3 regions of the Streptomyces sp. NPDC020884 genome follow, and region 2 is predicted to be linked to each of the others. Evidence: riboswitches for the same ligand, from Rfam matches in the RefSeq annotation. Region 2 holds a riboswitch; each other region holds the start of a gene.
The links. Region 2 has a riboswitch for cyclic di-AMP ahead of ACH4UK_RS34645 (M23 family metallopeptidase). Riboswitches for the same ligand answer to the same signal wherever they lie in the genome.
Positions count from the first base shown of each region.

Region 1: linked by a shared signal. The riboswitch ahead of ACH4UK_RS32295 (transglycosylase SLT domain-containing protein) and the one ahead of ACH4UK_RS34645 (M23 family metallopeptidase) in region 2 are both predicted to bind cyclic di-AMP.
Region 3: linked by a shared signal. The riboswitch ahead of ACH4UK_RS30555 (C40 family peptidase) and the one ahead of ACH4UK_RS34645 (M23 family metallopeptidase) in region 2 are both predicted to bind cyclic di-AMP.

Region 1 is NZ_JBIRRY010000012.1:116,687-119,952, reverse strand. It holds gene ACH4UK_RS32300 (FAD-dependent oxidoreductase) at 1-1,142, opposite strand, end outside; cyclic di-AMP (ydaO/yuaA leader) riboswitch at 1,594-1,781, shown strand; gene ACH4UK_RS32295 (transglycosylase SLT domain-containing protein) at 1,786-2,640, shown strand; gene ACH4UK_RS32290 (GMC oxidoreductase) at 2,786-3,266, shown strand, end outside.
Region 2 is NZ_JBIRRY010000014.1:95,968-99,233, forward strand. It holds gene ACH4UK_RS34640 (GntR family transcriptional regulator) at 1-623, opposite strand, end outside; gene ACH4UK_RS34645 (M23 family metallopeptidase) at 803-1,618, opposite strand; cyclic di-AMP (ydaO/yuaA leader) riboswitch at 1,632-1,798, opposite strand; gene ACH4UK_RS34650 (M16 family metallopeptidase) at 2,025-3,266, opposite strand, start outside.
Region 3 is NZ_JBIRRY010000011.1:158,716-161,981, forward strand. It holds gene ACH4UK_RS30545 (LysR family transcriptional regulator) at 1-652, opposite strand, end outside; gene ACH4UK_RS30550 (LysE family translocator) at 727-1,374, shown strand; gene ACH4UK_RS30555 (C40 family peptidase) at 1,483-1,953, opposite strand; cyclic di-AMP (ydaO/yuaA leader) riboswitch at 1,957-2,119, opposite strand; gene ACH4UK_RS30560 (hypothetical protein) at 2,495-2,800, opposite strand; gene ACH4UK_RS30565 (ATP-dependent Clp protease proteolytic subunit) at 2,838-3,266, opposite strand, start outside.

The DNA.
Region 1 (3,266 bases), on a different contig from region 2:
GCGACGGTCTCGTTGGCGTCGCCCTTCGTGTGCCCGATCAGACCGATGGGGCCGCGCTTGATCCAGCCCGTGACGTAGACCGAGGCCATGTGCTCGTCACCGGAGATGACGCGGCCCGCCTCGTGCGGGACGGTGCCGGAGGCCACGTCGAAGGGGAGCTTGGGCAGTTCCTCCGAGTAGTAGCCGACGGCCCGGTAGACGCTCTGCACGTCCCAGTCGGTGAACCGGCCGGTGCCCCGGACGTTGCCGGTGCCGTCCAGCTCGGTGCGCTCGGTGCGCAGCGCCACGACCTCGCCGTCGTCGCCGAGGATCTCGACCGGGGACTCGAAGAAGTGCAGGAACAGCTTGTGCGGGCGGTCGCCGACGTCCCGGATCGCCCAGTTCTCCAGGGTCTGCGCGACCATGTTGGCCTGCTTGTTCTCGCGCCGGGTGGCGATGGAGCCCTCGTCGTAGTCGATGTCCTCGGGGTTGACGATGACCTCGATGTTGGGGGAGTGGTCCAGCTCCCGCAGCTCCATCGGGCTGAACTTGGCCTGCGCCGGGCCACGCCGCCCGAACACATGCACCTCCAGCGCCTTGTTCGCCTTGAGGCCCTGGTACACGTTGTCCGGGATCTCGGTGGGCAGCAGCTCGTCCGCCGTCTTGGCCAGGACGCGGGCCACGTCCAGGGCCACGTTCCCCACGCCGAGCACGGCGACCTTCTCCGCGGTGAGCGGCCAGGTGCGCGGGACCTCGGGGTGCCCGTCGTACCAGGAGACGAACTCGGCCGCGCCGTAGGAACCGTCCAGCTGCATGCCGGGGATGTCGAGCGCCCGGTCGGCCTCGGCGCCGGTGGAGAAGATCACCGCGTCGTAGAACGACCGCAGGTCGTCCAGGCCGATGTCATCGGGGTAGCTGACGTTCCCGAAGAGCCGGATCTGGGGCTTGTCCAGCACCTGGTGCAGGGCCTTGACGATGCCCTTGATGCGCGGGTGGTCGGGGGCCACGCCGTAACGGATCAGGCCGAAGGGCGCGGGCATGCGCTCGAAGAGGTCGATGGAGACCCCCGGGTCCTGGCAGACCTCGGATTTGAGCAGCGCGTCCGCAGCGTAGATACCGGCGGGGCCGGCTCCGACAATGGCGACGCGGACGGGGCGTGTCATGGCGTGGTGTTCCTTCGGGGCGGGCGAACGCGGGCAGGTACAGCGTACGTCGGAGGTAAGGGTTGGCTTACTAGTCTCCACCCCACACCGTAAGCGATCGTCCCGCGGGCTCGTCGACCGGCCCTGTCGCGAGTGACCGATTGATCCCTTTCCTTGTGCCGATATGGTCGATTTGGCTCTTTTGGTTCACTCATCCATAAAGGGTCTATTGGGATTGTTGAGGCATTTGCCTAGGCCTGTTTTGGCCATCACCGCGAGGGAGTGGTGAGCGTCACGTCCGAGGGTGCGGACGCAGAAGCGGATCCATCGGTTCCCTTCTGTGCGAAGAAAGTTGACGCCGTGGCGGCACGGCCCGATCCGGGAATTCCGCCATTCGATCTTGCGTGGAAAAGGGAAAGCGGAATGCGGGGGTTGTTCTGTTCCGCGTTTCTCGCCTACGGTCACCGTCAATCCGGATGGAACGCCGAATCCTGCCGCCGTCCGGGAATCCGAAACCCACTCACGTACGGCAGGAGCGGGGGACCCAGGTAAGTCGCCGATCCGTAACCGGAACGGCTTGGGGTGAAGTCGCATCTTCGTGCGGCCAGACATCTCCCGTCTGAACCCGACAGCTCACCTCGCAGGCGCCGGAGAGGAATTCCCCATGCCCGCACAGGGTAAGCACCGCCGTCCCAAGTCCACCTCGCTGAGCCGCGGCCTCGCCGCCATGACCACCGGCGGAGCCGTTCTCGCCCTGCCGGTCATCGGCGCCACCAGCGCCTTCGCGGCCCCTGCGCCCGCCGCCGCGCCGCAGGCCGTGGTGCCCGCCTCGGTGGCCGCATCGGCTGATTCCGCCGTGCGCGCCGCACCCGCCCAGCATTCCGTGGTGGCCGGCGAAACGCTTTCCAAGATCGCCCGCGAGCATTCCGTCAGCGGCGGCTGGAAGAAGCTGTACGAAGGCAACCGGAAGATCGTCGGAGGGAATCCCGACCTTATTCACCCGGGTGTCAAGCTGACCCTCGGAAGCAAGGCCGCCGCCCCGTCGGACGCCAAGGCCGGCAAGGCTGGCAAGGCTGGCAAGGCTTCCCCGTCCGCCGCACGCGGCGCCTCGGCGGACCGCGCCGACCGTTCGGAGCGCGTCGACGCCGCCCCCGTGGCACAGGCCGCTCCGGCCGCCGAGAAGAGCGCCGTCACCTACACGAACGACCTCGACGGCTGGATCAAGGAGTCGCTCGCCGTCATGGCCGAGCAGGGCATCCCCGGCACCTACGAGGGCATCCACCGCAACATCATCCGCGAGTCCTCCGGCAATCCGGCCGCGATCAACAACTGGGACTCCAACGCGGTCAAGGGCACCCCGTCCAAGGGGCTGCTCCAGGTCATCGACCCGACCTTCCAGGCCTACCACGTGCCCGGCACCTCGACCGACAGCTACGACCCGGTCGCCAACATCACGGCCGCGTGCAACTACGCCGCGGACCGGTACGGCTCGATCGACAACGTCTTCGGCGCGTACTGAGCCTTCCCGTACAGGCCTGAGGGGCCCCGGACCACGGTCCGGGGCCCCTCAGGCCTGTACGGGAAGTTACCCCCAAGTTTCTAGTGACTTACCACGCGATCGACAGTAGAACCTGTTGCACTCTGTCGAGAGTGAGGGATGTCACATGAGTGACGCTACCACGCAGGATGGCGAGGCCAAGGGTGTCTCGCGTCGAAGGTTCATCACAGGAACAGGTTCTCTTCTGGGGGCCGCGGCGCTTGCCGGACCCGCCGCGCCGTCATGGGCGAGCGTCCGCACGGCAGCGGCGCCGATCGGCTCCGGCGCCCATGTGCCGGTCCTGGTCATCGGCACCGGATACGGCGGCTCCGTGGCCGCCCTCCGGCTCGCCCAGGCCGGCACGGACGTCCACATGATCGAGATGGGCATGGCCTGGGACACCCCGGGCGCGGACGGCAAGATCTTCGCCAACACCACCAGACCGGACGACCGCTCGTTCTGGCTGCGGACCCGCACCAAGCAGCCGCTGAGCAACTTCCTCGGCTTCCCCATCGACAAGAACGTCAACCGCTACACCGGCATCCTGGACGCGGAGGAGTTCTCCGGCATCACGGTCTACCAGGGCCGCGGCGTCGGCGGCGGGTCCC
Region 2 (3,266 bases):
GGGCGGCGGAGCCGGTGGGCCCCGGTGGCGCGTTCCGCGTGCTGGGCGGTCAGCGCCCTCGCCCGCTCGGCGTCGCCGCGCGCCACGGCGTCCACGATCGCCCCGCGCTCGGCCCAGGAGTCGACCGGGCGGGCCGGCTGCTCGACCGCGTACATCCAGGCGATCTTGTGCCGGAGCTGGGTGAGCAGCGCGATGAGTCCGGGGCTGCCGGAGGCCTGGGCGAGGGTCTCGTGGAACCAGCCGCCCAAGGAGCGCAGATCCTCGCCCTCGCCCCGGCGGGCCCGCTCCTGACCCAGCCTGACCAGGCCCCGGAGCACCTTGAGATGGGCCTCCGTGCGCCGCTGGGCGGCACGTGCGGCGCCCAGCGGCTCCAGGAGCATCCGCACCTCCAGAAGGTCGGCCGCCTCCTGCTCGGTGGGCTCGGCGACACAGGCGCCGGCGTGCCTGCGGGTGACCACGAAGCCCTCGGACTCCAGCGTGCGCAGCGCCTCGCGGACCGGGACGCGGGAGACCCCGTACCGGCGCGCCAGCACCTCCTCGGTGAGGCGGCTGCCGCGCTCGAAGACACCGGAGACGATGTCGTCACGAATTGCCGTGCATACCGAATGCGCGGGAATGCGCATGTCCGAACCTCCGCCTTGATCCCCGCGAAACGCGGCCGCCCGACGTCTGTTCCGTGACTCTATTGCAATCCGCCGGAATTTCCGATGGCAGGTCGGAATCCATGGATATCTTCACGCCGGAATTACCGAAGGCCCCGGCGGGGAGCCGGGGCCTTCGGGCGGTGGATCGCGCGGTGGGGTCAGACGCTGAGACCGTGGGAGCGCAGGTAGCCGACGGGGTCCATGTCGGAGCCGTAGTCGGGGGTGGTGCGGGCCTCGAAGTGCAGGTGCGGGCCGGTGGAGTTGCCGGTGGAGCCGGAGAGGCCGATCTGCTGGCCGGAGGAGACGCTCTGGCCGACCGAGACGCCGATCGAGGAGAGGTGGCCGTACTGGGTGTAGGTGCCGTCCGTCATCCGGAGCACGATGTTGTTGCCGTACGCGCCGCCCCAGCCGGCCTCGACGACCGTACCGGCGCCGACCGCGACGACGGAGCTGCCGGAGGCGGCCTGGAAGTCCACGCCGGAGTGGCTGCCGGAGGACCAGAGCGCGCCGCCGGTGTTGTAGCCGGTGGTGACGTGGGAGCCGGAGACCGGGAGGTGGAAGGCGTTCAGCCGGGCGCGCTCGGCGGCGCGGGCGGCACGGGCCTTCTCCTCGCGGACCTCCTTGGCGCGGGCCTCGGCCTTGCGCTCGGCCTCCGCCTTCGCCTTGGCCTTGGCGGCCTTCGCGCGGGCCTCGGCGGCGGCCTTGGCCTTCGCCTCGGCGATCGCGTCGGCCTGCTGCTTCTGGGCGTGGGCCTGCGCGCCGATCCGGTCGGCGAGGGTGGCGTCGAGGGCGACGGCCTGGGTGAGGCCGGTGTCGGCGACCTGGGCGGCCTCGGTGTCCGCGGCGATGGCCGGGGAGGCCAGCGAGCCGATGACTCCGGTGGTGGCCAGGGCCGCGATGCCGGCGGCCCGCGCGCTCCGGCGCGTGAGGCGGCTCGGGGCACGGTGCTTCCCGGTGGCACGGGTGAACGCCATGGAGGGGTTGATCCTTTCCTTCCTTCTCGCCTACCGGGTTAGCTGACGGGTTCGGAGCAGGAAGGTCTCCTACGGATTCCCGCGCCGGGCTGCGGCACGGGCCTCCGATTCACCCCAGGGACTGCGTGGGTCCCCGGCTCCCCAGGCTCGCGCCTGACGGGGACTCGGCGATGACTGCCCGGCGCCGCGGATGCGGCATACGGGTGACGGACAGCCGGGCCGACGCTAGGCGGGGCGACTTCCCATCACCAAACGGACCAGGCGATTTGTCGCGCATCCCACAGGGCAGACAGGCAACCTCTCCAACAAAGAGGCACAAAGGGGATCAAAGTGACAAAAATGGAGAACCCCGACGAACTTTCGTCCGTCGGGGTCCTGTTCGCGGCGGTGTGCCGCGGGCGGTGCGTCAGCCGGTGACGACCGACACCTCTCCGATGCCGAGCGCCTTCACGGGCTCCTCGATCTGTGCCGCGTCCCCCACGAGGACCGTGACCAGCCGGTCCACCGGGAAGGCGCTGACCACGGCGGCGGTCGCCTCCACGGTGCCCGTGTCGGCGAGCCGGGCGTAGAGGTGGGCCTGGTAGTCGTCGGGGAGGTGCTGCTCGACCTGGTCGGCCAGCGTGCTCGCGACGGAGGCGGCGGTCTCGAACTTCAGCGGGGCGACGCCCACCAGGTTCTGCACGGCCGTCTCGCGCTCGGCGTCGGTCAGCCCCTCGGCCGCCAGCGTCCGCAGGACCTTCCAGAGGTCCTCCAGCGCCGGTCCGGTGGACTCCGTGTCCACCGATCCGCTGATCGCGAGCATGGCCGCGCCGCCCGAGTCGGGGCCGCTGGAGCGCAGCACCTGGGCGAAGGCGCGCACGCCGTAGGTGTAGCCCTTCTCCTCGCGCAGCACCCGGTCCAGCCGGGAGGTGAGGGTGCCGCCCAGGCTGTACGTGCCGAGCACCTGAGCGGGCCACACGCTCTCGTGCCGGTCGGCGCCGATCCGGCCGATCAGCAGCTGGGTCTGGACCGCGCCGGGCCGGTCGACGATGACCACGCGGCCGGTGTCGTCCGCGGTGATGGGCGGCACCGGGCGGGTCTGACCGGCGTTGCCCGACCAGTCGCCGAGGGTCTCCGCCAGCAGCGCGTCCAGGTCGATGCCGGTGAGGTCGCCGACGATCACGGCCGTCGCGGTGGACGGGCGGATATGGGCGTCGAAGAAGGCGCGCACGGCGACCTCGTCGATCCGCCGGACCGTCTCCTCGGTGCCCAGGCGCGGGCGGGACATCCGGGCGGTGGCCGGGAACAGCTCCTTGGAGAGCTGCTTGGCGGCGCGCCGGGACGGGTTGGCGTGCTCGTGCGGGATCTCGTCGAGGCGGTTGCCGACGAGGCGCTCGATCTCGCTCGCGTCGAAGGCGGGGGCCCGCAGCGCCTCGGCGACCAGCCCGAGGGCCTTGGCCAGCCGGGAGGCGGGAACTTCCAGGGAGACCCGGACGCCGGGGTGGTCGGCGTGCGCGTCGAGCGTGGCGCCGCAGCGCTCCAGCTCGGCGGCGAACTCCTCGGCGCTGTGCTTGTCGGTGCCCTCGGAGAGCGCCCGCGACATGATCGTGGCCACGCCGTCCAGGCCCTCGGGCTCGGCCTCCAGCGGCGCGTCCAGGAAGATCTCCAC
Region 3 (3,266 bases), on a different contig from region 2:
CGGCGAGCGCGTTCTCGACCCCGCGCCGGGGCGGATGCGTGGGCGCGCTGCTGATCAGCGGCCGCCCGGCCAGCTCGGTGACCGCGAGCCGCCCGGTGCCCTCGGAGAGCCGGTGGCCCACCGAGGTGACCAGCACCAGTTCCTCGACCAGGAGGGGTTCCACCAGAACGCCCACCGGCGGGGGCCCGGCGGCCGCCGGTTCGTAGGCGTGGGTCAGGGCGAGGTCCACCTCGCCCGCCACCACCGCGGCGACCCCGCCGGGCGGCTCGTACTCGGCGACGGCCAGCTCGACCTCCGGATGGGCCCGCCGGAACGCGCTCAGGACCGGCGGCAGCAGATGGATCCCGGCCGTCGTGAACGTCCCCACCCGCAGCCTGCCGCCCGAGAGCCCGGCCAGCCGCGCCAGCTCGTGCCGGGCCTGGTCCAGTTCGTCCAGGATCCGCCGGGCCCGGCCCGCCAGCAGCTCGCCCGCCGCCGTCAGCCGCGCCCCGCGATGGTGGCGCACCAGCAGCGCCGCCCCGGCCTCCCGCTCCAGTTTGGCCAGCTGCTGGGAGAGCGCGGGCGCGGTGTAGCCCAGGCGGGCGGCGGCCCGGGTGATCGATCCGGCCTCCGCGACCGCCACCAGGGCCGCGAGCCGTGTCGGGTCGTACATGAAAGCGTTCCTTTAGGCAGACCCAGAAGATTGCAAGTACACGCTAAAGGCTCCGCAGGTCCAGGCTGGACCTCATGGACGCACAACTGATCGCCTTCACCGGGGTCGCCGCCGGCATGGTCGCGCTGCCCGGCGCCGACTTCACCGTCGTCGTCCGCAACGCCCTGGCCTCGCGCACCGCCGGGCTGGCCAGCGCGCTCGGCGTCGCCGGAGGGCTGCTGGTGCACACCGCGCTCGCGGTCGCCGGACTCGCCGCGGTGCTGGTGACCATGCCGGTGCTCTTCCGCACCGTCCAGCTGCTCGGCGGCGCGTACGTGCTCTACCTCGGGATCAGCGCGCTGTACGCGATCCGCCGCGGGCCCGCACCGGACCGATCCGGTACGCCCTCCGACGCGCCGGACGGCGAGCCGGGGCAGCGGCCCGGACGCGCCCTGCGCCAGGGGTTCCTGACGAACGCGCTCAACCCGAAGGCCCCGGTCCTCTTCCTCAGCCTGCTGCCCCAGTTCGTGCCCCACGGGCAGCCCCCGCTGCCCCGGACCCTGTTGCTCGCGGCCGTCGTGGTGGTGCTGGCGCTGATCTGGTTCCCGGCCGTCGCCCTGCTCGTGGACCGGCTGGGCCGGTGGTTGCGCCGACCGCGTACCGCCCGCGCCATCGAGGGCGGCAGCGGTGTGGCGCTCACCGGTCTGGGGGTGGCGCTGGTGACCGGCCCGCTGCTGCGCTGAGGACGCCGTCAGCGCGGCAGCGCCGTCACGGGCGGTCCCGGAGGAGGCCGGGCCGCCCGTGAGCAAGAGGTTGGGCCGCCCGCAAGGAAAAAGCGTCCGGTCGGTGGGTCAGCGGACCCTTCCGTACCAGACGCCCTTGGACCAGATTTTCGCCAGTCGCACCACATCCCCCGATTTGGGGGAGTGCCAGATCTTCCCGGCCCCGGCGTAGATGCCCACGTGGTAGACGCTGCGCCCGGAATGGAAGAAGACCAGATCCCCGCGTTTGCGCTGCGACTTCGCGATGTGACGGGTCTTGTTGTACTGCTGCTGTGCCGTGCGGGGAAGCTTCTTCCCGGCCTTCTTGAACGAGTACAGCGTCAGCCCCGAACAGTCGAAGCGACTGGGGCCGGATGCGCCGTACTTGTACGGAGCCCCCTTCTTCGACGCGGCCACCTTCAGGGCCTTCGTCGAGTGGGTGGCGGCCTCGGCGTCGCTCACCAGGCCGGGCGCCAGCATCGTGGACGTCACGGCCAGGGTGAGCACCGAGGCCGTGCCGACCCGGGCGAACAGAGACGGGACATGAACCTGCGCAGACATGCGCAACCCTTCGTCAGCCGCCTGTGAAGGATGACCTGTCGGGTTCGGGCTGGCGAAGTTGCCCGGCCGCGTCGCGGCTTCACCCCGAGGGCTTCCCGGTCTCCCGGTCGGCCCGTTGTGCTCGGGTCCTCCACTCCTGCCGATCCACTTCTGTCGACCAGTCATCCGGGCGGCGGCAGGACTCGGCGTCCGCCCGGACCGCCCCGCCGCGGTGGCGGGGGCTTGTCGTCCCAGGGATCTTGACTCACTCGGTGCCGGATTTCCGAGTTGAAACGATGGTTTGTGAGTCTCCTCACCACTGATCCATTCAGGTGGACAGGTCGGATTCGCGCCCGCCGACGAGCCGGGCGCACACCCTCGTACCAGCGACGAAAGGGCACATTTCGAGTACGGCGCGGGCGTCGAACGCAAGTTGAGCCGTCGCTCGCGCGGGTGATCGCCTACGCCGAACGAGCGAGGGAAACCGGTCGCGGGACCGGGCGTGTCGTGCGCGGGACCGACCGGCCCGCTCCCGTATGGCGCTCCCCGCGCGCCGAGCCGGTCAGTTCACGGGCGGCGGCATCGCGACCCGGCCCGCCCGGCGCTCCCCGTCCAGCACCCGCAGGGCCCGCGCCAGGGTGGCGGCGTGGATCCGCGACTCGCCGCGCTCGTGCATCAGGGCCAGGGCGTCGCGCAGCGCCGCCGCCCGGGAGGCCAGGGCCTGGGCGGCCCGCAGTGCGCTGTAGGTGTCGCTGCCGTGGGCCGGGTTGATCCGGCCCACCTGGTCGAGCACGGCCAGATAGCAGTCGACGAACTCGCCCTCGGCGCGGGTCAGTGCGGGCAGGGGCGGGAAGTCGGGTGGCTCCATCGGCGATTCACCTCGCGTCGTACGGCGGGCGGGACGGTCAGCGGTTCTCCATGACGTGGTCGACCAGCCCGTAGGCGAGGGCGGCCTTCGCGTCGAGGATGGTGTCGCGCTCGATGTCGGCGGTGACCTGCTCCGCGGTCCGGCCCGTGTGCCGGACCAGCATGGCCGCGAACATCTCGCGGGTGCGCATCAGTTCGCGCGCGTGGATCTCCAGGTCGGACGGCTGGCCCCGCATCGGCTCCTCCAGTGCGGGCTGCTGGATGACTACCCGCGCGCCGGGCAGCGCATGTCGGCGTCCCTTCGCCCCGGCCGCCAGCAGGGCCGCCGCATAGGAGCCCGCCTGCCCCAGGCAGAAGGTCTCCACCTCGCAGGTCAGGAACTGCATCGTGTCGTAGACCGCCGCCATCGCCTGGAACGTGCCGCCGGGGGAGTTGATGTAGAGCGAGAGCGACCGGTCCGGATCGGC